2 regions of the Bradyrhizobium sp. USDA 3262 genome follow, and region 1 is predicted to be linked to the other one. Evidence: riboswitches for the same ligand, from Rfam matches in the RefSeq annotation. Region 1 holds a riboswitch; the other holds the start of a gene.
The links. A riboswitch is a leader RNA that binds a small molecule or an ion and turns the genes downstream of it on or off. The one in region 1 is predicted to bind ZMP and ZTP.

Region 1 (11,965 bases):
GCCGAAAAGCTCGCCGCGCTCGGCCGCCTGGTGGCCGGCGTCGCCCATGAGGTCAACAATCCCGTCGGGATCAGCCTGACGGTGGCGTCCGCGCTGGAGCGCAAGACCGCGAATTTCGCCACCCAGGTCGATCGCGGCGACCTGCGCCGCTCCAGCCTGAACGACTTCCTGAACACGGCGCGCGATGCCTCCTCGCAACTCGTCGCCAATCTCAACCGCGCCGCGGAGCTGATCCAGTCGTTCAAGCAGGTCGCCGCCGACCGCAACTATTCCGACCAGCGCACCTTCGACCTCGGCGATCTCACCGAGCAGGTGGTGATGAGCTTGCGGCCCGGCCTGCGCAAGCACAACCTGACGCTCAACATCGATTGCGAGCCGAACCTGATCATGAACTCCTATCCGGGACCGTATGGCCAGGTGCTGACCAATCTGTTCCTCAACGCGGTCGCGCATGCGTTCCCGGACGGTAAGGCCGGCGAGGTCGAGATCCAGGTCCACGCCGCCGGAGGCGACAATGTCGAGGTGATCTTCGCCGACAATGGTTGCGGCATGAGCCTCGACGTGCGCCGCCGCGCCTTCGATCCGTTCTTCACGACGCGCCGCGATCAGGGCGGCACCGGGCTCGGCCTGCACATCGTCTACAGCATCGTCACCACGCGGCTCGGCGGCCGGCTCTCGCTGGATTCCGCACCGGGCAACGGCACCCGCATCCAGATGATCCTGCCGCGCGTCGCGCCACTGGAGCAGGCCGCGGAGTAGGCACGAAGCGTAGTGGCCAACCACGTGTTCGCGCTCGATCCGTCATCCCCGCGCAAAGGCTTCGCCTTTGCCCGGGGATGACGGGTCTGATGGTTTCACACCGCTAATTGATATCCGCGAGCTTGTGCAGCGTGGCGCCGAAGATCAGGCTCGCCTTGCCGACCAGTGCGGTCCCACTCATGGTGCCGCGGCTGTCGGTGAAGGTGCCGGAAACGCCGATGCCGACGGGCGCAGGCCCGCCGAACAGCGGGTTGTCGGTGTCGCGCGGTGTCGTGTGGCGTTGCACAAGGACCTCGCCCTTGAAGGCGTCGCCCTTCACCGTGTAGCTGCCGGTGTAGTAGAGATAGGCGTCGCCGCCCAGAATCTGGCCGTCGCGGAAGAGAATGACGCCGCTGCCCTTACCGACGCGACCGTCCAGCAGGGTGACGTGAATTGAGTAAAGTCCGTTCTTCATGACGTCCCGATTGCTGGCCGCCGCGCCCACGGCAAGCCAGTTGGTTTTTTATGCCAAAGCGAGCAACCTCGTGCAATGCGGCAGGTTGATTCCCGGGTGTCCTGCGTTCGGGTGACACCCTCGGTTCCTGCCAGGCAGTGTGACGGCGCGATGACAGCGGACCGTACGCGCGAATCAAAGTGGCCCGCGAAATGCATAGCTCTGGTTGCACTGGCCGGTGAGTGCTGGAGCAAACACATGTCTGACTGGATTGAATCCGGTGGCCATTGGGCACGCCCTCGCAGGCTCAATGGAACTTCGGCCCGTCATGCGGGCCACGTCATCGTATTCCTCGGGTTGATAACGCTGGTGCTGGTCGCGGCCGTGCGAATCGCGCAGGCGCGCGATCCCGACGGCCGCTACGCCAATTCGCCGCTGAAGGAATGGTTCGACGGCCTGCGCAGCGGCAAAGGGCCGTGCTGTTCGGATGCCGACGGCACAGCGGTCAGCGATGTCGACTGGGAATCCAAGGACGGGCACTATCGTGTCCGCCTCGACGGGGCCTGGATCGATGTCCCCGACGAGGCCGTGGTCACCGAGCCCAACCGGGTCGGTCGCGCCATGGTCTGGCCGATTCCGAGCTACATGGGCGTGACGATCCGCTGCTTCATGCCAGGCAGCATGACTTAGCGCCGCACGCGTGGCTCACACGTATTTCTGGTCGCGCTCGAGCAATTCGATCGAGATGCCCTGCGGGCCGCGGATGAAGCAGATCCGCACGCCGGGACGGATCGTGGTCGGCTCCTTGGTGAATTCGACGCCCTTGGCCTTGATCTCGGCCGCGACCGCGTCGATGTCCTTCACCGTGAGCCCGAAGTGATCGAGCCCCTGATAGGGCGTCACCGGCGCGGCGTTGACGCCGTCGCCCTGGGTCACCTCCGCAATGAACACCTTGGCGCCGCCGAGCTGGACGTCGATGCGGCCGGGGCCGCGGATGATCTCGCCGCCGAGAATGTCGCGCAGCCAGGTCGCGGTGGCCTCGGGATCGGGACTGCGCAGGTGGACGTGGTCCCAGGTGACGACAGGCATTGCGATCTCCTTGTTGTTCTCGCGCCGCTTCGGCGCGCGGCACTCGCTCTCGGGCGGCGCGAACTTAGCGAGCGCCCGACCGTGAGGCCATCCCTCCGTGCTGCGGGCCGCAAGATTGTCGTCCCGGAATGAAACCATTGCGGCCGTCAGCGATTGTCTTCGCGTGGCCGCTCGACCTGCGGCCGCCCCGGAAGCCGCGCGGTGCGGCTTCCTCTCTGTGTGGGGGCGGCCCGATCAGGTCGCCAGGGTGAGGGCACGACGATGCGGATCGGCTTGGCGTCGTTTCGGAGGTTGGCCGCCGGACGTCTCGGTGAGGGCGGCTTCTACGCCAGCCTGCTGCTGCCGCTGATTGCGCTCAGTGGGATTGCCGCCTGGTTCATGCTCCCCGAGCCGAGCGACGCCGGAGACCAGGATGTCTGGCCGGTGTCGTCCAGCATCGTCCGCACCGCGCAGAACGCCTCGACCGGCGCGCAACCCGCCCAAATCACAAATCAGGCCGCGCGGGATGCGCTGGCCGCACCGGCGGACGAGCCGACCACCGTCGGCGTGGCCACCGCCCCACAGGGGGCAGAGGAGGCCAGGCCGTCCGGGCCTGGCGCCGAAAGGTCGCCGCTGGACAAGCTGCGGATCGCCTCGCAATCGTGGCGGCGGGGCGGGCTGGGTTCGAAGGCGCTCGTCACCCTGACGCTGCGCAATGCAAATGATTTCGCCGTCAAGGATATCGAGATCGCCTGCGCCTTCATCCGTCGGGACGGTCGGCCGCTGACCGAGCGCAAGCGGCTGATCTCCGACACGATCGCCATGAAAAGCCGCAAGACCTATTCGCGGATGTTGGTCGGGTTCGTCAATGTTAACGCAAACAAGGCGAAATGTTCGGTCGTGACGGCGAGCCGCCTTTAATTCCCGGCATCCCGAAAAAGTGACCGCGAATTGACTTGCCGGGTGAACCGTAACGGCCGGATAGGAACTAACTAATAAACCAGCCGTTAGCGAACGACCCGGGAGCGCGGACCGCGTCCGGGTGATCATGCGCAGACGATGAGATCGCCCGCGCGATGACTGATGTCGTCGCGCCGAGATGAACCGCGCCCGCTGCGCGGGGGGAGCTACCAAAATGCCTGTGGCGCGTTATTTCCTGTTCGTTGGTGGAGTGCTGCTCGCGCTGCTCTTCGTCGTCAATTCCATCGTGCCGCAGGAGGCCGTGGTCGCCGGTCAGAACCAGGGCCTGTCGTCGCCGGGCGTCGACAAGACCATGGTGCGCATCAAGTCGACCCAGAAATTGCCCGAGCGGGTGGTCTACGACACCAATTTGCCGACCATTGTTCCGGCGCAGGTCAACGCGGTCGCCGCGGCCGTCCCGTCGGCTTCGGGTGACGCGTCGGCGCAAGCCCGTGTCCGCAATACGTTCGCCCAGTTCATTCCGCCGGAGAAGGCTGACGCGCAGAAGGTCGCGGCCGAGGCAAAGCCGGCCGAGCAGCCGGCGCAGGCCCAGCCTCAGGCGCCGAAGAAGCGCAAGGTCGCGCGCTACCATGCCCATCCCCAGCAGCCGATGCGGCTGGCGCAGCCCGGCATGTATCAGCCCTACCGCGTCGCGCAGCAGCAGCGCATGGGCTTCTTCGGCGGCTTCGGCACCTGGTAAGAAAGGACCGCCCGCAGCCGGCAATCAATCCGCCGCCGCAAACACTTGCGGCGGCTTTTTCATGTCCGCGATCAGGCGGGTGGCCGGATCCGGGACGGCGTCCGAGCGCCGCTCGCTACCTTTAGCGCGGCAGGCGCGGAATCTTGTCCGCGAAGCCGTTGTAGCAGGTCAGCCGCTCGTCCTCTTCCTTCACGAAGCGGCAATCGTTGACGCCCTTGGCCGGGGTGGCCTTCGGCTTCGGCTGCGGCTTGAAGATCTCGTCGTAGCAGATCAGCCGTTCCTTGGTGGCGTCGTCGATGTCCTGACAGGCCTGAAGCTTCTGGGCGACCGATTGCGGCTTGCCGGGCGTGGCAGGCTTCTCGCCCTTCTTGGCGGCCGACTTCTTGCCGACCTGGACCAGCGGCTTGTCGCCGACCATCGGCTGCGAGGTCGCCGCCGCCGGCTTGTCTGCGTCGGCGGGGGCCGGCGTGGTTCCCTGGGCAAGCGCGGCAGCCGGGCAGAAGAGCGCCAGCGCGAGGATGATATGTCTCATGTCGAAAATGTCCGAAATGGCGTGATGACCGGAAGGATGGCGCCGGGGATCGGAAAAGCCCGGCAAGCGCCGAGACTTAACGCAAGTCTTGCCCGAATCCTACCCCCAGAGGCGATCCGCCCGGCACCGATCCACCGGCAAAAGTGAGGGCAATTCGTCGCCGTTCGACCCGCGGGAGAGCGTGAATTGCCTTTGCCTGGCGGGGCGGCTATGACGACGCCATCTGCGCGACTGGCGCTTGGATGGACCACCATCGGGGAGCGCAGAGATTGAACGCCGCGCGCCTGGGCACCGCTTCGAAACGGAGGTGCCATGACGGCGAACATTCTCGATGGGCATGCACATGCCCAAATTGTCATCGACAAGATTGCTGGCGAACTCGACCGGCTGCCCCGCGCACCGGGGCTTGCGGTCGTGCTGGTCGGCTGTGATCCGGCGAGCCAGATCTATGTGCAGAGCAAGGTCAGGATGGCCGAACGGCTCGGCCTGCGCGGCGAGGTCGCACGCCTGCCGGACGATGCCAGCGAGGCCGATCTGCTTGCCAGAGTAGCGGCGCTCAATGCGCGCGACGATATCGACGGCATCCTCGTGCAGCTGCCGTTGCCCGCGCATATCGACGCATTGCGCGTGATGGCGGCGGTCGATCCCGCCAAGGACGTCGACGGCCTGCACGCCCTGAACGCCGGCCGGCTGTTTCACGGCGACGATGCGCTGGTGCCGTGCACGCCGCTCGGCTGTCTCCGGCTGATCAAATCGACCCTGCCAGACCTCACCGGCGCCCATGCCGTGGTGATCGGCAGCTCCAACATCGTCGGCAAGCCGATGGCCGCGCTGCTGCTGCAGGAGTACGCGACCGTGACCCAGACCCATATCCACACCCGCGGCATCAGCAGGATCTGCCGCGAGGCCGACATCCTGGTGAGCGCGGTGGGCAGGGCCGGCCTCGTGCGCGGCGACTGGATCAAGCCGCAGGCCATCGTCATCGACGTCGGCACCACGCGCGTCGAGAAGCCGGACGGCGGCTATGCGGTGTGCGGCGACGTCTCGTTCGACGAGGCGGTGCAGGTCGCCGGCGCGATCACGCCGGTGCCGCGCGGCGTCGGCCCGATGACGATCGCCTGCCTGATGGAAAACACGGTGAAGGCCGCAAAGGCGAGGGCGGCCCGGCTGCAATAGCGTGGGGTGCCTGCGGCGATACGCGAGCGGCGGGTGTCGCTCGCGTATCGCGCGCGAAGTTCATGACGTCCGGGGTAATGGAAAGCCCGCACCATTGGTCTAGCATCGCGCGACAGATGGAGGCGGGCGATGCTGTATGCGGAAGATCTTACCGAGGGCCAGACGTTCAAGCTTGGCAGCTACACGATCGGTGAGGCCGAAATCCTGGAGTTCGCCGGGAAATATGATCCGGTGCCGATCCATACCGATCCCGTCGCCGCGGCAGTGGGCCCGTTCGGCGGCCTGATCGCAAGCGGCTTCAACACCATTGCGATCTATCAGCGGCTCGTCGTGGAGGCGATCTGGACCAAGGTGGCGGGGATCGTCGGGCGGAGCTTCGAGATTCGCCTGCCGAGCCCGGTTCGGCCCGGTGCCACGCTCACCGGCCAATCCCGGATCCAGAAGATCACCGTCAGGCCGGAGCGGCGCGACGCCGTCGTGATCTTCAAGACGGAGCTGGTCAACGACGAGCAGCGCCCCGTTCTTGTCCTCGTGCTCGACGCGCTGATCCACATGCAGCCGGCGGAGCAGGGGCGGGCGTAGCTCGGCTGACGGGGATCCCGAAGTCATCCGCCTCGGACGGCGGCCAACGCCGCTAGGTGTTTCCCGCACGCGATCTTGTCGTGGCGCAATGTTGCGGCAAGTATGACAGGCTGGCGGCAGAACAGCAGCGTATCAATGACGTCGTCATCGACGAGCCATGCTGCCCGGTATTTACTTCGTCGATGCGCCGAAGGCATTCGACCCAGACGGATGTGCCGCCGTGAAACGCAGCAAGCAGACGCACGGAGAGATCGAAGCCAGGCGGCGCAAGGCGGAGGAATGGCGCCGCATACAGACGCAACGCGCCGCTGAACGGCAACGGCTTCGCGACTACAAAATTGCCCTGGCGCGCGACGAGGTTGCCGTGGATACGAAGCGGCTCGCGCCATCGAACAGCTATTCGACTCCCGATTTCGTGCTGCGCGGAACCTATCGACCGGAGCCCTTCGTCTGCAAGGACTGCGGCGTTGCCGAGGTCTGGACGCCGTTGCAGCAGAAATGGTGGTACGAGACCGCCAAGGGCGATGTATTTACCGGGGCGGTGCGCTGCCGGGCCTGCCGCACCAGAGAGCGCGCGCGCAAATCCGCCGCACGCCGCGTGCATCTAGAAGGACTCGCAAGGAAGAAGCCTCCCGTCTCGTAGCGATGGGCGTGACTTCAGAGTCGCACTTCACATCTGACACGCGGGGAACCAGTGCGCAGGCGGTCAATCCGTCGCGCGTGCGGAACGTTTCGTTGCCTGATTGGTTCGAGACCTAGAAGCCCCCGATGTGGGGTGCGGGCGGGGAGGAACCAGCCAAGGAAACTTGTCAACCTGTCAAGGAAACCATCGCGGCCGGAACCAACGAGAAGGAGCAGCGGATGAAACTCAATTCCACGCAAGTCAAGCAGACCATGACGCAACTGAATGCCCAGGTGCTTCCGGACGATCACCCGGCCGTGGCGCAACTGAACAGCGTGTTCGGTGAGCACACATTCTTCGTCGACACCAGCGGGCTCAAGGTGCTCGAACCGGCCCAGACCTCCGACATGCCGGGGCAGACGGGCGAGGTCGTCAGTCTCGCCGAGTGGAGCGATCCGGAGCTGACGTCGCTTCGGCCGCACGAGCCCGAGCCGACCGGCGTGCTCATCGCGCTTGAACCCAGCAAGCACTGAAGCGTTCCAGCGCGAAGTGGATACCGGTTCGCGCAAGCAAAACGCCACCAAGCAAGGGGATTGAGAGCATGATCCGATTCAATCGGATCATGCTCTTTGTGCTGCATCGCGCGGCACCCGCGATCGGCCGTCCTGATGGCGACAGCCCCGACGTCGCATCAAGAGGTGCCGAAAGTCACATGGCAAATCAGAGCCGCCTGCGTATGCATCGGTTTGAGATGGGTATCCAGGCGGTGAGGGGCAGATGGGGATCGTGCGGCGCTGGAGCCCTGACGAGGACGAGAAGCTCAGGGAACTCGCCAGGGCCGGCAAGAACGCTCTCGAGATCAGCAACGAACTGACCCGCAGCGCTTCGGCCGTGCGCCGGCGCGCCGAGGTCCTGTCGGTTCTGATCATGGCAAAGGCGTTTCGCGCGCGCCCGTCGCATGTCGCCACCCATCTCGAGCGGGTCGCGATCGACGCGATCCGCAACCGCCGTCCGTTTCCCGCGGGCGTCGGGCCGAGCACCATTGCCGGAATGATCGAGAAGGGCTGGATCGTCCCCGAGATGGGGCGCAGATACAACGTGACCGATGCCGGCGTGGAGGCTGTGCGGCGGAAGATTCCGAGCGGGTGAGAGCGGAGCAGCTTGCGCGTTCGAAGCACTGGCCCGGCGCCGTGCGAACGGGCGGCTATTCGACACCGAACGCAGATTTTGCGCCCGAGACGGCTGCCTGGTCCGTTCAATGACTGGAGGCGCGACGACCAGCGGTCTCCCGTCCGCCCTCCGATCTGATTGCCCCGATGCTCAACGCCCAGCAAGCCCAAGCCGACCGATACCAGCGTTTCGCCGATCTTGCGCCTTTCGTCCGCGAGGCGATCGGTACCATCGGCGCATTGACCTCGGCCCAGCGTACCGACGTGAATTTCCTCGAACGCGAATTCATCCCGGCGCTGGGGCTCAATGACGAACTGCTTCACGAGCAGCCGCCGGAGTTGGCGCAGAGCTTCGGCAAGGGCCTCCACCTTTGGCAATATCCGAACCAGCTCGCACCGTACCTCGCATGGCTTGCGCGCAATGCGTCCGGCGTCTCCTCGTACATGGAAATCGGCTGCCGCTGGGGCGGCACGTTCATCCTGGTGACGGAGTGGCTGAGGAACAGCGGCGCCGACCTCAAGACCGTGATTGCACTCGATCCGATCGCGCCGACGCCCTTTATCTCGGCCTATTTCGATCTGCTGCAGCAGCAGGCCGCTATCGAGCCGATCTACTTGCAGGATTTTTCAACCTCGCCGCTGGTCGGTGCGCATGTCGACCGGCTGAAGCCGGACTTCGTCTTTATCGACGGCGATCACAGCCTGCGCGGCGCGCTACAGGATCATCTGCTGGTGCGTTCCCACGCCCGCATCATCGTGCATCATGACATCCATTCCCAGGCCTGTCCCGATACCACGCTGCTCTGGAAGGCGCTGAAGCAGTTCGAGGCGCCCAGCTTCGATACGTTCGAATTCACCAGCCAGTATCCGTCGATCAATGGCTCATTCCTCGGCATCGGCGCCATGAAACGGCGCTGACCCGGATAAGGCGGCACGGCAACAGCATGTTCACCCAGCCGATGGTCAAGGCCGCAATAGCGGGCTACGGCATCGCCTACGTGCCGGAGGAGACAGTGACTGACGCCGTTGCATCGGGCCTTCTTCAACTGGTGCTCGACGATTGGTCGCCGAAGTTCTCCGGGTACTACCTCTACTACCCGAGTGGCCGTCAAAACTCACCGGCGTTCAAGGTCATTGTCGACGCGCTCCGGCATCACGGCAAGTGACAACGACCAACGATCGCATGGCGACGGCAGGCGATCGCCGCGATCATGAACTCGCGGGCCGATCGCCGAGGTTCAACTTGCTCTTGTCGCCGCCGGCCCAGGCCAGGGTCTTCGGATCCATCACGTGGAACCAGAGCGGCGGGATCGCCGCCAGCCCGAACATGCCGGTGTAACCGTTCGGCAGCCGCGGGATGTCGTCGAAGTCGCGCAGCGACTGATACGGGCGCATCGGGTTGGCGTGGTGGTCGGAGTGACGTTGCAGGTGGAACGTCATCAGGTTCGAGACGATGTGGTTGGTATTCCATGAGTGGCGCGGCTCGACGGCCTGGTAGCGGCCGTTCGGCAGCTTCTCGCGCAGCAGCCCGTAATGCTCGACATAATTGGCCTGGGTCAGCGCGTACCAGCCGAGGAAATGGTGCGCGACGATGAACGGCGCGACCTTCCAGCCGAACAGCGCGATCAGGATCGCCGCGACGACGAGCGTCAGCGCGAAGCCCTGCAGGATCTCGTTGTTGACCGACCAGACCGGCTCGCCGCGGCGGGTCAGCCGTTCGGCCTCGTTGCGCCAGCCGCGCTTGAACGCACCCGGCAGTTCGCGCGTTGCGAACGCATAGATCGATTCACCGAAGCGCGCGCTGGCGGGGTCCTCGGGGGTTGCGACCCAGGTGTGATGGCCGCGATTGTGCTCGACGCGGAAATGCGCGTAGCCGACCGCGCAGTTGGCGAGCATGCCGAACAGGATGTTGAGCCTGTCAGCCTTGTGGCCGAGCTCGTGCCCGATCAGCAGCGCGCCGCCATTGATGGTGCCGACGCCGAGCAGCAAGGCGACATAAGACCACCACGGCAGATCCTGGGTGCCGAAGAAGGCGATCAGCGCGACGTAGTTGATCCAGGGAAATACCACGGTGATGCGCGCGAGCCGCAGGTAGTAGGGATCGGCCTCCATCGCGGCGACCACTTCCGCCGGCGGATTGTGGGTGTCTTCGCCGATCACGGCATCGAGCAGCGGGATCAGGATGAAGATGAAGACGAAGGGGATCAGCGTCACCAGCGGATTGTGCGTCTGCAGGAACAGCCAGTAAGACAGGAGCGGGATCAGCGGCGGAATGAACGAGAGCATCCAGAGATAGCGCTTGCCGTCCCGGTAGGTGATGGTTTCGCCAGCAGCATTGGTGCCCGTGAAGATCATCGCATTCCCTCCAGCGTCTCTTGCGAGGCGGCGTTCGCCGTTGTTGGGCCAAGCATGCCGCGAGGCGGGCCTGCGCCGCCAGTTCACAACAGGCCAATTTTGTGGCATTTTGCGCCAAGCCTGTTCGGCCGGACGTTCGCGAGGGGAGGTCGCCGACGCCATGCACGGATCGGAATCCGACGCCCTTCGCACGCCGGTCTCCGCGGTCTATGCGCGGGCCTTGGTGCGGGCATTTGGCCAGACGCGAAGCGAGCGCGACGAGCTGCTGAAGGGCACCGGAATTCGGCTCGAGGCGCTCGACCAGCCCGGCGCTCACATGCCGGTATCCTCGCTGGTGGTGCTGGCGGCCAACATCACCCGCCGGCATGGCGAGCTGTGGCCGTTGTCGGCCGCGGCGGTCTGGTCGACATCGCTGCAAGGCGCGCTCGACGTCGCGACCAGGACGGCGCCGACCATCGCGGATGCGTTGGCGACCGGCGCGCGCTTCGGGTCGACCCGCGCGCCCTTCGTCCGCAACCGGCTGCGCAAGACCGCGCGCGCGATCCAGATTGAAATCTCTCCCGCGGTCGCGATGGACGAAGCGCTGTGGCACGCCGTGGCGCTGGCGGTCAGCCTCAACGTGCACGCCGTGTACGTCCAGCTGCTCGAGGATTCGATCGGGCAGGCGACGCTGCAATTTCCCTGGCCGCCGCCTGCAGGCGCGGAGCGGTTGTTGCAGCATTATTCCTGCGCGGTGAAGTTCAACGCTGTCGCCTTCATCTTCGAGGTGCCGAAAGCGCTTGGCGCGCGGCCGTCGCCGTTTGCCGATCCGCAATTGCACGCCAAGGCCATCGAAGCGCTCGAGGCGATCGAAAATCCGCAGCCCGACACCGTGGCGCTGGCGGGGATCGTCGAGCGCCTGATCGCCGCGCGCCTGCCGCAGCGCCTCGCCGAGGAGGAGGCCGCGCGCCTCGTCGGCACCTCGCGGCGAACGCTGGTGCGGCGGCTCGCCGAGACCGGCAGCGCCTTCCGCCCGCTGCTCGACGGCGTGCTGCGCGAGCGGGCACGGATCATGCTCGCGGCAGGCACCCAATCGCGCGACGAGATGGCGGCCGCGCTCGGCTATACCGATGCGACCAGCTTCAGCCGGGCGTGCCGGCGGTGGTTTGGAGAGAATGCGGGCGGGCAAGATTAGGGCGCGGTTGATGGCTCGCGCGAGCCCACAGATCCTGGTGGACGGTACGCCGACTGAACGATGCCGATCCCGTCAATGCGTATGCAGGGCGTCGTAGGCGTGGGCAAAAAACACAGCGGCGCTGAGGAGCAGCAGCGCGACAATGGTCGCTTCCATCATGACACTTCCCCATTTTTGTTTGCGAGAAGTGGTAGCGGTCAATTGTTTCCGCCCGGTTTCGTCCGCTGATGAAAATGGTTTCGTGGCTGCCGTCCCACGCTGGCGCGGGGGCCTCCAAAGGATGGCGCGCTCGGAGAGATTCGAACTCCCGACCCTCGGAATCGAAATCCGATTTACTATCAGTTAGGTCAATGGCTTAGCTGCACCGTGTTGCGCTGGCGTTGCAGGTAGCTATGGGATTGTGATCCAGAACCTTCCGCTATCACCGCGCCCGGG
Region 2 (11,965 bases), 440 kb from region 1:
GTCGGCGACCTTCTGGTGCGTCTCCGGCACGTCAGGCGTCACCCCGGCGAGCGCGAAGTCGTCGCTGCGACGGGCGAACTGGTCGAGGATGTCCTGCAACGGCAGATGCGTCTCCGCCACCTGCGCGGCCGCATACACCGGAAAATTCTTGTTGGCGAACGCATAAGCGCGCTGGATCCGCAGCAGCAGATCGCTCACGGCCGCGTGACGCAGCGGATCGTCGACGGCCTTCGGATTGGCGTAGATCGGGAAATTCCCCGAGAGATAGCCGGCGCCGGTCTTGAGCAGCCGCGCGCCCTGCTTGGCGATCGCGAGTTGCCCGTTATAACCGTAGATCGCCCAGGCATCGAGCTTGCCGGAGGCGAACGCCGAATAGCCGTCGGACGGCGTCAGATTGATGGCCTCGATATCGCCAAACGCAAGGCCGGCTTCCTCGAGTTGCTTGGCGAGGAAATAATGCGCCGTGGTCGCGCGCACATAGCCGACGCGCTTTCCCTTGAGATCAGCGATCGAATGGATCGGCGCGTCTTTCGCCGCCACCGTGACCTGGATGTTGAGATCCTCATGGGTGACGGCGACGAAGCGCACCTTGGCATTCTGGCGCGCCGCGAACATCGCCGGAATCTCGCTGCCCGAACCGATGTCGAGCGCGTCCCCGTTCAAGGCCTCGATGTGGAGCACACCGTTGTTGAGCTCCTTCCACTCGATCCTGTACGGCGTCTTGTCCTCGCCCGCGGCCTGCAACAGCTGGCGCCAGCCGCCCTTGTAGTAGGCAACGCGCAATGTAACGCCGCTGAGATCGGTGCCGCCCCCCGCCCCGGTCTCCGCGCGCGCACCGCCGGTGATCAGACTTCCGGCAAGCACGCCGAGCGCAGAACGTCGCGAAAGCGAAAATGGCGTAGTCACCGGCTTGAGCTCCTGAACAACAGTCACAACTGCTGCGAGCTTAAGAGAAAACCGCCCGATGTATATGAGACGCTATTTCGTTTTTCGCCATGCGCGCGAAAAGCCGTTCCATGGATTGATGGCCGGACGCGGCGATCTGTTTTCCGCCGCCCTGTCGGCCAATTGTAGCCCGGATGAGCGAGCGCGATATCCGGGGTCCCGCCATCGATTCAAGCTGGACCTTACCCGCATGTCGTTTTGCTCATGCGGGCTACTTTCTACTACTTGCCGACCTCGTATACATCGGGATCGAAGCTCGAGCTCGGATTGGCGAAGGCGTGGCGCAGCGCCGGCGATATCGGCACGTTGTAATTGATGCCTTTCGGCGGGGTCGGCGCTTCCAGCCACTTCCTGTACATGATCTCGATCTCGGGGCTCTTGTAGAGCTCCGCCGTGGCGCGGTCGGCGAGCGTCTTGAACGGGGTGTCCTCCCTGCGCAGCATGATGCCGAAGGGCTCTGCCTTCGAGAAGGCCTCCTCGCTGATCATGTAGACCGCCGGCTGCTTCGATCGCGCGATCGCGACGGCGAGCTGGACGTCGTCGAGCGCGTAGGCCTGGGCGCGATCGGTCTCCAGCATCAGGAACGCCTCGGCCTGGTCCTTGGCCGGGAGGACGTTGATGCCGAGCTTGCGTTCGGTGTTGACCTTGATGAGCTGCGTGAGGTTCACCGAGCCCGCAACAGCGGTGACGGACTTCCCCTTGAGATCGTCGATCGTGTTGATCCCAGCGGATTTCTTGGCGGCAAAGCGTGTCGCGCTGAGGAAGTGCGTGTTGGTGAAGGTCACCTGCTTCTGGCGGTCGGCGCTGTTGGTGGTCGCCGAGCAATGCAGATCGATCGTGCCGTTGACCATCAACGGAATGCGGTTCGACGAGGTCACCGGGAGGTAGTCGACGGCGATGTCAGATACGCCGAGCTCCTTCTTCACGGCATCGACGATCTTCAGGCAGATGTCGAGCGCAAAGCCGATCGGCCGCTGATTGTCGTCGAGATAGCTGAAGGGAACGGAAGCCTCCTGAAAGCCGAGCGTGACCTTCTTCGTTTCCTTGATCTTCTGCAGCGTGCCCGACGGCTCCTCCGCCGCCGCGGGGCTTGCGGCGAGCGTGAGAGCGAAGAGGATGGCGGGCAAACGCATCGGCGGCTCCTGTGCGGTGATCAGACGGCGGTGATAGCGCACGCATGAGCCCGGAGCCAGATGACGGTGTGTCTAGCAGCTATCGCACTTTGCTATGGTCCGCCTGCCAGAGTTGCAGCCGCGGCCGCGACGCATCCCTAGCGCTGCGCCCCGCCCTCGAGCAGGCGGTCGCCGACCAGGCGGACCGCGCCCCGGGTCCAGGAATAATCGGCGCCCATCCGCAGGCCGCTGTCGCCGCGTGAGACGACCGCGCCGCTGCGGGCGTCGCGCAGCTGGAAGCCGACCGTGTATTCGGTCCGGCTGACCCGCCTGATTACGCCGATCAGCGATTGATCGGCGCCGAGCTGCTGCGCGATCGCGGCCTCGCAGCCGTCGCAGTCGCGCAGCGTATGTGCCTTGACGGGCTCCTCGGTCGCACTGCCGGTATCGACCAGGCGGTAGCGGCCCGACTGCGCAAGCCGGTCACGCACGCCCTTCGTGACATCGGCGAGATAGGCTGCATCGGAGCCGGCAGGGCCGGACGCGGTTGCCGCCGAGGTATCCTCAAGCTCGAATTCGAACACCGCAAGCCCGATCGGCGCCGCAGCGGCGGTCGGCGGCAGCGCGGCCGCAAGGGCGCGGCGCACCTCGCGCGACACGAACATCGCCGCGTGGTCCCATGCCTCGTCAGTGTCGCCGCGAAACGTGTAGAGCTTCTCGTAGAGCACCTGGCTCGCGCTGACGTCGATGACCGCCACCTTGGCCCACTGGATCAGCGTGCTCATCTTCTGCACGCCGCCGATAACCTTGATCCGGGCCTCGCCCGCGGGCGCCGTCGATGGCACCAGGCGATAGTGCGGCTCCGCGGCGACATCGGCGCGCAACGTCCGCATCAACGCATCCAGCCGCCTCTGGTGCGCAGCGGTCTGGTCGATCACCTCGCCCGACGTATCAACATAGCCGAAATCGTCGATGCTGACGCCAGGCGGGAGTACCGTCGCGGCGCCGGTCTCGGCGCGCAGAGGGCAGATTCCGGCCAGCAGGCCGATCAAGGCAACAGAGAGCACAACGAGACGGGACTGACGCATGATTGGGGCCTTTCAGCTGCTGGCGCGGGCGGGTCGGCCTCAGCCTAGGCCGGCGGGCCTCAGCGCCGCAGCGGAGTGCCTCCCGCCTGGTGCCGGGAAAATTTCACGACGATGGTCCGCGCCCATAGCGGCGCTTCTCGGCGGCTCCGTTCTGCCGTTTAATGTGCATGACGGCCCTGCCCGCGATCGCGCACTGAGGCTCGTCTGCGATCTTGAGGATACGCCAATGTGGAATTGGTCCGGAAGCGATCTGAAACTGCGGCTGACGTTGCGCGTGGCGATCGTCTCGACGCTCTGCTTTGCCGTCATCTCCGGCTATTTCCTGATCGAGGCCGACCGCTCGGTGCGCGGGCGGATCGCGGCGGTTGCCGATGTCGCCGCCAAGACGCTGGAGCTGCAGCAGAGCAAGATCCAGTGGCTGAACAATGCGCGTTCCGACTTTCCCGATCTCGACAGCGTTGCCGCTACGGTCATGACGCCGGGATTGTGCATTGCCTTTCGCAGCAATAGCGGCGAGATCAGCCAACGCTTCTGCGGCGGCGCGCAGACTGACACGGCCGCGCCGCCGCTGGCCTTCGCGGCTCTCTATCGCCGCCTGTTCGATCCCGGCCGCGAGGCGGTGCGGCAGGTGGTTTCGCGCGGCAACGCCATCGGCGAGGCGGTGGCCTGGATCGATCCGGCGGTGCCGACCGCCGAGGCCTGGCACGATGCCGGCCGGCTGATGGCGGTGTTCATGATCGCGCTGCCGCTGCTCTGCGCTTTGGTCTATGCGGCGCTGGCGCGCGCGCTGCGTCCGACGCGGCAGATCCGCGACGGGCTCGAGCGGATCGCAGCAGGCGACCTCGCCGCGCGCCTGCCAGCGTTCGATCTTGCCGAACTGTCGGCGATCGGCGACGTCTTCAACCAGCTCGCCGAGCGCCTCGCCGCCGCGCTCTCCGACCGCAACGCGCTGACGCAGAAACTGATCCTGGTGCAGGATGAGGAGCGCCGACACCTCGCGCGCGAGCTGCATGACGAGTTCGGGCAGTCGCTGGCCGCCATCCGTGCGCTCGCCGCCTCGGCGCGCCAGACCGCGGCGGCGGATTGCCAGCCTTTGCTCGCCGAATGCGACGGCATCGCGCGGACCGCGACCGACATGATGGAGACGTTGCGCGGCGCCCTCTTCCGGCTCCGCCCGCCCGATGTCGACGAGCTCGGACTTGCGGCCAGCCTCGAGGGTCTGGTCGCCGGCTGGAACGGCCGCAGCCGGGGACAGCCGCGGTTCGAGATCACCATATCGGGATCGTTCGAGCGCCTTGCCGCCTCCGTCAGCGCCAATCTCTACCGCATCGTGCAGGAGGCGCTCACCAACGCCGCCAAGCATGCCGGCGCCACGCGCGTGATGCTGCGGCTTGAGATGCGCGAGGCGCCGCCTGGCGGCGGCGGCAGCGCGATCGTGCTCGCGATCGACGATGACGGCCAGCCCGGCGATCCGCAAGGCGATCCCCAGCTCAAGTCCGGCCTCGGCCTGCTCGGCATGCGCGAACGGGTCGCCGCGCTGGGCGGGCGGCTCAGCTTCGAGACCGGACAGCCCAGCGGCTCCTCGCTCCGCGTCATCGTTCCCGTCGCGGCCAGCCGAGAGGCCGCACCGGTGGAGCGCGCGGCATGAGCAATGCGGCGCGAACCATCATGCTGGTCGACGACCACGCCGTCGTCCGGGAGGGCTACCGGGCGATGCTGCAGAAGCAGCCGGGCCTCTGCGTCGTCGCCGAAGCCTCCGACGGCGTCGAGGCCTACCGCCTCTACAAGGAGACCGGGCCCGACCTCGTCATCATGGACCTGTCGATGCCCGGTATCGGCGGCATCGAGGCCATCCGCCGCCTCCGGCAGTGGGACAGGCGCGCAAAAATCCTGGTGTTCACCATGCACCAGAACGCGGCCTTTGCCGTGCAGGCGATCCGCGCCGGCGCGATCGGCTATGTCACCAAGACCAGCCCGCCGGAGACGCTGGTGCACGCCGTGATGGATGCGCTGTCGGGCAAGATCGCGATCAGCCCGGATATCGACCACGAGCTCGCGCTCAGCCACCTTGCCGGCGAGAGGAAGGCTGCCGACCTCCTGACCGCGCGGGAATTCGAGGTGCTGCGGATGCTGCTCGCGGAGAACACCACCGAGGAGATCGCCGAGGCGCTGCACCTCAGCCCGAAGACGGTCGCGAACCTGCATTCCCTGATCAAGGACAAGCTCGGCGTCGGCACGGATATCGAGCTGGTCCGCCTCGCGTTGCGGCAGGGTATCCTGACGCAGACCGACCTCGGCGAACGCTGAGCCTCCGTGGCGGCGCCAGCGAGGCCGCGTACCGGTAAATCGAGCCGCATTTGCCTCCGGGCAAACCGAACATCGAGCCGCATCGTCGAATGGCCGAGTCCCGAGAAAGTCGCGTACCAGGCGTAACAGGAGAGCCTCGATACTGGCGCGCCTGGGACCATAGTCCAGAGACTGGACTACCTTGGTGGCCCTCGTGATGCTAAAGTTCTCGTCATGAAAGGCTATGGATCATTTTGCCCCGTAGCCAAAGCTGCGGAAATTCTCACGGAGCGGTGGACCCCGCTCTTGCTCCGCGAACTGCTGCTGGGGTCCCGCCACTTCAACCAGCTTCGCCGCGGCATTCCACAGATGTCGCCGACCCTCCTCTCCAAGCGCCTGCAAACTCTAGAAGAGGCCGGGCTAGTCTCACGCCAACCAGGCGACAACGGGCATTGGGAGTACCATCCAACCCAGGCGGCCAGGGAAGCCAGGCCAATTATCGATGCAATGGGCTATTGGGGCCACAAATGGGCTCGCAGCCAGCTCACACCGAACGAACTCCACGCGGGCCGGCTCATGTGGAATATGCGCCGTTCGTTCGATCTAAGGCACATTCCATGCGACTTCGTGCTGTACATTGAGATTGCGGACGCTCGGCCGAAGCGCTGGTGGTTTGTTGTGAAGAAGGAGGAAGCCGATCTCTGCTGGGATGACCCCGGCTTCAAGGTCGATATCAGCCTCTATGCGAGTCTGCTGACGCTTGTGCAGATTTTCGTAGACGAGATGCCGCTGCTACGGGCGCGTGAGCTCGGCAAAATCGAGATCGACGGTCCTAAGCATCTTGTGAACAGCATGCGGGCTTGGTTTCCACGTAGCAAATATGCCAGTGAGGCGTCTGCGGCCGCGGGGCAAGTCTTAGCTAGCTGAAAGACACCTCCAGTCCACTTTTTGGACTAGTGACCCTGCTTCCCCCAGCTGTAGCGTTTGCGAATGCGCTCATGCGCTGAGCATCTCAGCTAAAGGAGGCAAGGATGAGCCGCCCTTCTCTTCTTTCATACGCCCTGCTTTTGATCTTCACTTGTGCTTGCGTTGGTCATGCAGCAGCAGACCCACTTGCCGACGAACTTTCCTCTGTGGCTGCCAAGTGGGATGCCGCCATCAACAACGCAGACTTCGATGCCCTACTTCCATTGTATACCGCTGACGGCAGATTGATGCCGCCCGGTGCGCAGCCGGTCACCGGCCCTTTGGCAATCCGTAGTTTCTTTGCCGGGCGGGGAAGAAGCGTCAGAGAGCACAAGGTTGAGCTGGTCGATGTGTTGTCCATGGGAAACTACGCCTACACCACCTCGCATTTCACGGCCACGCTAGTGGTAAATGAGAAGGCGGCGCCAATTTCTGGCAGCACCGTGAGACTGCTTGAACGCCAACCCGACGGGCAGTGGAAGATAAAGTCCCACATTTTCGTCAAGGAATAGATTCGCGGGTGCTACTGCTACACAGTCAGCCTCCCGGCGACGCCAGCTATGGAACCCTGCCAGCTATGGAACCCTTGCGGGACCGCCGAGGATTGAATAGCCTTCTGCTCGCGATGAGCTCGCAGGCTCATTCGCCCCTCGCGCGACTGGCGAGCTTACGTGGAATTGACCACGGTGAAGCGCGAAGGGTTCTATGGCCGTTCGCCTGGGCAACCCGTTCAGCTGATGATCCAGCGTCTTAGGGAGCCCGGACCATGCCGTCATTCCGCAATGAACTCCACCTCAACGATTCCGAAGTTGCCCTTGCGCTCGAGGGCGAAGAGCGCCGCCAGCAAGACGGCGTCGAGCTGATTCCGTCGGAGAACTACACCTATCCCGAGGTTCTCGAGCTGCTCGGATCGGTGTTCACCAACAAGTATTCCGAGGGCTATCCGGGACGCCGCTATTACGGCGGCCAGGAATTTACCGACCAGATAGAGAACCTTGCCCGACAGCGAGCGTGCGCGCTGTTCCGCGCCGAACATGCCAACGTTCAGCCTCTGTCCGGATCGCCAATGAACCAGGCCGTGTATCTCGGCCTGCTGCAGCCCGGCGATACGATATTGGCGATGGACCTGTCACACGGCGGCCATCTCACCCATGGCGCGCCCGTGTCGCACATGGGGCGGCTCTTCAACTTCGCCCGCTACAAGACGCAGCCGTCAAACGGCGGCGCCATCGATTTCGATGAGCTCCGCGCCATGGCCCGGCACGTCCGCCCGAAGCTGGTGCTGTGCGGCTACAGCTCTTATCCGCGCGATCTGGATTATGCGTCCTTCAAGAGCATCGCCGGTGAGGTGGGTGCACTGACCATGGCCGACGTCAGCCATTACGGCGGCCTGATCGCCGGCAACGCCTTGCGCAATCCGCTCGATGCGGGTTTCGACGTGATGACGACGACATCGCACAAGACGCTTCGCGGGCCGCGCGGCGGCATCGTTCTCTGTCGCCGGGAGTTCGCCGGCAAGATCGACGCGTCGGTGTTCCCGGGATTGCAGGGAGGTCCGCACATGAACGTTGTGGCCGGAACCGCGGTCACGCTGAAGAAGGCTTCGACGTCCGATTTTCAGGCCTATGCAAGGCTGGTCATGCGCAACGCGAAGGTCCTGGCCGAAGCGTTGATGGAACGCGGCATGACGTTGATCACCGGCGGAACCGACAATCACATGATGGTTGTGGATACGGTGGCCAGCGTCGGCGTGGACGGCGGTGCGGCCGAGAACATCCTCGACACCGTGGGGATCACCGCAAACAAGCAGATCATTCCCGACGATCCGCGTCCGCCGCTCAAGCCGAGCGGCATTCGCCTCGGGACGCCGGCGGCGACCACGCGCGGCATGGGCGAGCCCGAAATGCGCCTCATCGCCGAACTCATTGTGGAGTCCCTCCGATCGAAGGGAGATGCAGCGGTCGTCAAGCGACTGAGGTCGAACAGCGTCGAGATGTGCCGCGCTTTCCCCGTTCCGGGGATCGCGCCGCCCTCATAGGCGGCCCAGCCGCATTCGCGTCACTCGGCAGGTCGTGAAGGTTCCCGGGGGAAGGACCGGAACGGAAATTGATGCTGTTCGTTGGACCGCATGATCTCGAAGACGGAGCGTCCAACGCCGTGACCCGGAAAACCTTGCAAGCACGCTCGGAACAGGCGCTCGTCGTCATCATTCTCAGCACCGGTGCGCTGATCGGTTACCTCGGCCTGGCGCTGTCCAGGCTGTGAGAGCCACGTCCGGCGGGCACCAAGCCGCCGGCTGGCATCAAGCCGCCGGCAAGCATCAAGTCGCTTGGTGCGCTGAAAGCTGGCGCGTGCCACTGAGTTGCCCGACCCACAAACGACGACTTATATTGGGTGTCGTCCCTGCCTAGTGCGCAATTGCGCACGGGAGCAGGGACCCATAACCACAAATGCTGATTGTTGAACGATGCTGGGACGACACGCGTCCCGTTCTCAACACCCGCTGCGGCGTATGGGTCCCGGCCTTCGCCGGGACGACGGTGGTGCGCGCGGGCACAGTCTCGCGATGAATGCAACGCCACGTACAATCCACACACCCGTCACTGAAATCGAGGACATTGCCGCCTGTCCGCAATTCTCGTACACGGTTTCATGCAATGACCTCGCAATTCTCTCCCAACTCCGTCGACGTGCTGCTGTTCGATATCGGCCGCGTCGTGCTCGACATCAACTTTGAGAAGGTGATGGCGCACTGGGCGCAGCATGCCGGCTGTGCGCCCGCCGAGCTCGCCACCCGCTTTGTCGTCGACGACAGTTTCAAGCATCACGAGATCGGTCGGATCGACGACGCGGCGTTCTTCGAAAGCCTGCGCCTGACGCTCGGCATCGACATCACGGACGCCCAGTTCCTCGAAGGCTGGAACGCGATCTTCACCGGCGAGATGCCGGGCATCGCCCCGCTGCTCGCGGCGGCCGCCGAGCGGATGCCGCTCTACGCCTTCTCCAACACCAATCCGGCCCATGTCGCGCATTTCTCGGTCACCCATGCCGAGCTGCTCAGCCATTTCCGCAACGTCTTCCTGTCCTCGAGCATCGGCTTCCGCAAACCCGACGCCGAGGCCTACGATCATGTGGTAAAAGCCATCGGCGTGCCGGCGTCGCGGATCCTGTTTTTCGACGACCTGGCCGCCAATATCGAAGGTGCGCGGGCGCGCGGCCTTCATGCTATCCACGTGACGTCGACGGATGACGTGGCAAGGGCTTTGACCGCACTTGGTATTTGAACATGAGGAATTGAGGAGCTCTGAGCGTGGCCCTGATGCCGGTTGCCGATGCCCTGTCCGCCGTCCTCGCCGGCGCCGAACCGCTGCCGGAGGAGATGATCGCGCTCGATGCCGCCTACCACCGCACCCTGGCGCACGACCTCGCCGCGCTGCGCACCCAGCCGCCGCAGCCGATGTCGGCGATGGACGGCTATGCGGTGCGCGCCGCCGATGCGGCTGATCTAAAGGCCCGGCTCAAGGTGATCGGCGAAGTCGCCGCCGGCCGGCCGTTCGAGCGGACGGTCGGCGCCGGCGAGGCGGTGCGGATCTTCACCGGCGGCGTGATCCCCAATGGCGCCGACGCGGTGATCATCCAGGAAGACACCACCGTCGACGGCGACCACATCACGATCACGGAGGCCGCCAGCGTCGGACGGCACATCCGCCCGGCCGGGGTCGACTTCCGCGCGGGCGAGGTGCTGCTCAGCGGCGGCAGCCGCCTGTCCGACCGCGCGCTGTCGCTGGCGGCCGCCATGAACTATCCGGAACTTGCGGTGCGCCGCCGCCCGAAGGTCGCGGTGCTGGCGACCGGCGACGAGCTGGTGATGCCGGGCTCGCGGCCCGGCCCCGGCCAGATCGTCTATTCCAACGGCTACGCGCTGCGGGCGCTGGCGCGCGCCGAGGGCGCCGAGACCGTCGACCTCGGCGTTGCCGCCGACACGGTGGAGGCGACCACGGCCGGCATTCGCCGGGCGCGCGAGGCCGGCGCCGACGTCCTCATCACGACAGGCGGCGCCTCGGTCGGCGACCACGATCTCGTCAAGCGGTCGCTGGAAGCCGAGGGCGTCGACATGACGTTCTGGCGGATTGCGATGCGGCCCGGCAAGCCGATGATGCATGGCTGGCTCGATGCGATGCGGGTGATCGGCCTGCCCGGCAATCCGGTGTCGTCCTATGTCTGCGCCTTCCTGTTCCTGGTGCCGTTGATTCGGGCGCTGAGCGGCCGGGAAGTGATCCATCATCGCCGCACGAGCGCCCTGCTCGGCCGCGACCTCGCCGCCAACGACCAGCGCGAGGACTATCTGCGTGCACGGCTCGAAGCGCGCGAGGACGGCACGCTGATCGCGACGCCGGTGACGCAGCAGGACTCGTCGCTGCTCGGGAATCTCGCTGCGGCACGGGCACTTCTCGTGCGTCCGCCGTTCGCGGCTGCGGCCGTCAAAGGCAGCGAATGCGAGATCCTGACACTGCCCGAATAGGGTTTTTGCGCCCCGCCGCTTGTGCGTTGCCTGATCCGTTCACCGGAAATTAAGTGGTTGCGGAACACATATCGAACATATAGTGTCCGTTCATGATTTGTTTCGAGTACTGGTGTCTACAATCGGGAAGCCGGGTGGAAGCAGGTGCAACGAGCACATGCTCCTGAGGTCAGGCCCCGCCTGCAGGCCCCACCAGAAGAGTCTCGGAATCGAACGACGCTATCAACCGGGGGATACTCGAGATGCTCACGCGCAAACAGTACGAACTTCTGCGTTTCATCAATGAACGTCTGAAAGAGGCCGGCGTACCGCCCTCCTTCGACGAGATGAAGGATGCGCTCGACCTGCGCTCGAAGTCCGGTATCCACCGCCTGATCACTGCGCTGGAGGAGCGCGGCTTCATCCGCCGCCTGCCGAACCGCGCCCGCGCCATCGAGGTCATCAAGCTGCCCGAACTCTCGGCCGGCGGGGGCAACGGCCGCCGCGGCTTCACGCCCAGCGTCATCGAAGGCACCCTCGGCCGGCGCGCCAGCACGCCGCCGATCGCCGAGGACGACGGCAACCGTCCGGTCGCGGTCCCCGTGATGGGCCGGATCGCCGCCGGTACGCCGATCGAGGCGCTGCAGACCCGCAGCCACACCATCAGCGTGCCGCCCGACATGCTCGGCGCCGGCGAGCACTATGCGCTCGAAGTGCGCGGCGACTCGATGGTCGATGCCGGCATCCTCGACGGCGACATGGCGCTGATCCAGCGCAACGACGTCGCCAATACCGGCGACATCGTGGTGGCGCTGATCGACGAGGAGGAAGCCACCCTGAAGCGCTTCCGCCGCCGCGGCGCATCGATCGCACTCGAGCCGGCCAACACCGCCTATGAAGTGCGCATCCTGCCGCCGAACCGGGTCCGCATCCAGGGCAAGCTGATCGGCCTTTATCGCAAATACTGAATTGCAAATACTTGCGGCGGCCGGGAACGAGCAACACGTCGGATCGTTCCTTGCATGATAGTGTAGCGTACGGCCTGCCCGATGCGCTCCGATACCTCT

Region 2: linked by a shared signal. The riboswitch ahead of ACVWYP_RS27100 (serine hydroxymethyltransferase) and the one ahead of ACVWYP_RS29335 (bifunctional 5,10-methylenetetrahydrofolate dehydrogenase/5,10-methenyltetrahydrofolate cyclohydrolase) in region 1 are both predicted to bind ZMP and ZTP.

Annotation. Positions count from the first base shown of each region.
Region 1 is NZ_JBSSCT010000001.1:6,222,579-6,234,543, reverse strand. Features, by position in the region: gene ACVWYP_RS29370 (PAS domain S-box protein) at 1-759, shown strand, start outside; gene ACVWYP_RS29365 (GrlR family regulatory protein) at 863-1,213, opposite strand; gene ACVWYP_RS29360 (hypothetical protein) at 1,451-1,882, shown strand; gene ACVWYP_RS29355 (VOC family protein) at 1,898-2,281, opposite strand; gene ACVWYP_RS29350 (hypothetical protein) at 2,543-3,181, shown strand; gene ACVWYP_RS29345 (hypothetical protein) at 3,396-3,920, shown strand; gene ACVWYP_RS29340 (hypothetical protein) at 4,042-4,452, opposite strand; ZMP/ZTP riboswitch at 4,670-4,749, shown strand; gene ACVWYP_RS29335 (bifunctional 5,10-methylenetetrahydrofolate dehydrogenase/5,10-methenyltetrahydrofolate cyclohydrolase) at 4,765-5,628, shown strand; gene ACVWYP_RS29330 (MaoC/PaaZ C-terminal domain-containing protein) at 5,758-6,210, shown strand; gene ACVWYP_RS29325 (zinc-ribbon domain containing protein) at 6,368-6,853, shown strand; gene ACVWYP_RS29320 (hypothetical protein) at 7,072-7,365, shown strand; gene ACVWYP_RS29315 (SANT/Myb-like DNA-binding domain-containing protein) at 7,610-7,981, shown strand; gene ACVWYP_RS29310 (class I SAM-dependent methyltransferase) at 8,149-8,919, shown strand; gene ACVWYP_RS29305 (LysR substrate-binding domain-containing protein) at 8,805-9,167, shown strand; gene ACVWYP_RS29300 (alkane 1-monooxygenase) at 9,211-10,356, opposite strand; gene ACVWYP_RS29295 (helix-turn-helix domain-containing protein) at 10,517-11,530, shown strand; gene ACVWYP_RS29290 (hypothetical protein) at 11,603-11,731, opposite strand.
Region 2 is NZ_JBSSCT010000001.1:5,779,494-5,791,458, forward strand. Features, by position in the region: gene ACVWYP_RS27065 (ABC transporter substrate-binding protein) at 1-906, opposite strand, end outside; gene ACVWYP_RS27070 (amino acid ABC transporter substrate-binding protein) at 1,167-2,078, opposite strand; gene ACVWYP_RS27075 (DUF2380 domain-containing protein) at 2,216-3,145, opposite strand; gene ACVWYP_RS27080 (sensor histidine kinase) at 3,372-4,793, shown strand; gene ACVWYP_RS27085 (response regulator transcription factor) at 4,790-5,452, shown strand; gene ACVWYP_RS27090 (winged helix-turn-helix transcriptional regulator) at 5,666-6,358, shown strand; gene ACVWYP_RS27095 (YybH family protein) at 6,463-6,909, shown strand; ZMP/ZTP riboswitch at 7,042-7,127, shown strand; gene ACVWYP_RS27100 (serine hydroxymethyltransferase) at 7,164-8,435, shown strand; gene ACVWYP_RS27105 (hypothetical protein) at 8,507-8,662, shown strand; gene ACVWYP_RS27110 (HAD family hydrolase) at 9,055-9,681, shown strand; gene ACVWYP_RS27115 (molybdopterin molybdotransferase MoeA) at 9,708-10,919, shown strand; gene lexA (transcriptional repressor LexA) at 11,162-11,866, shown strand.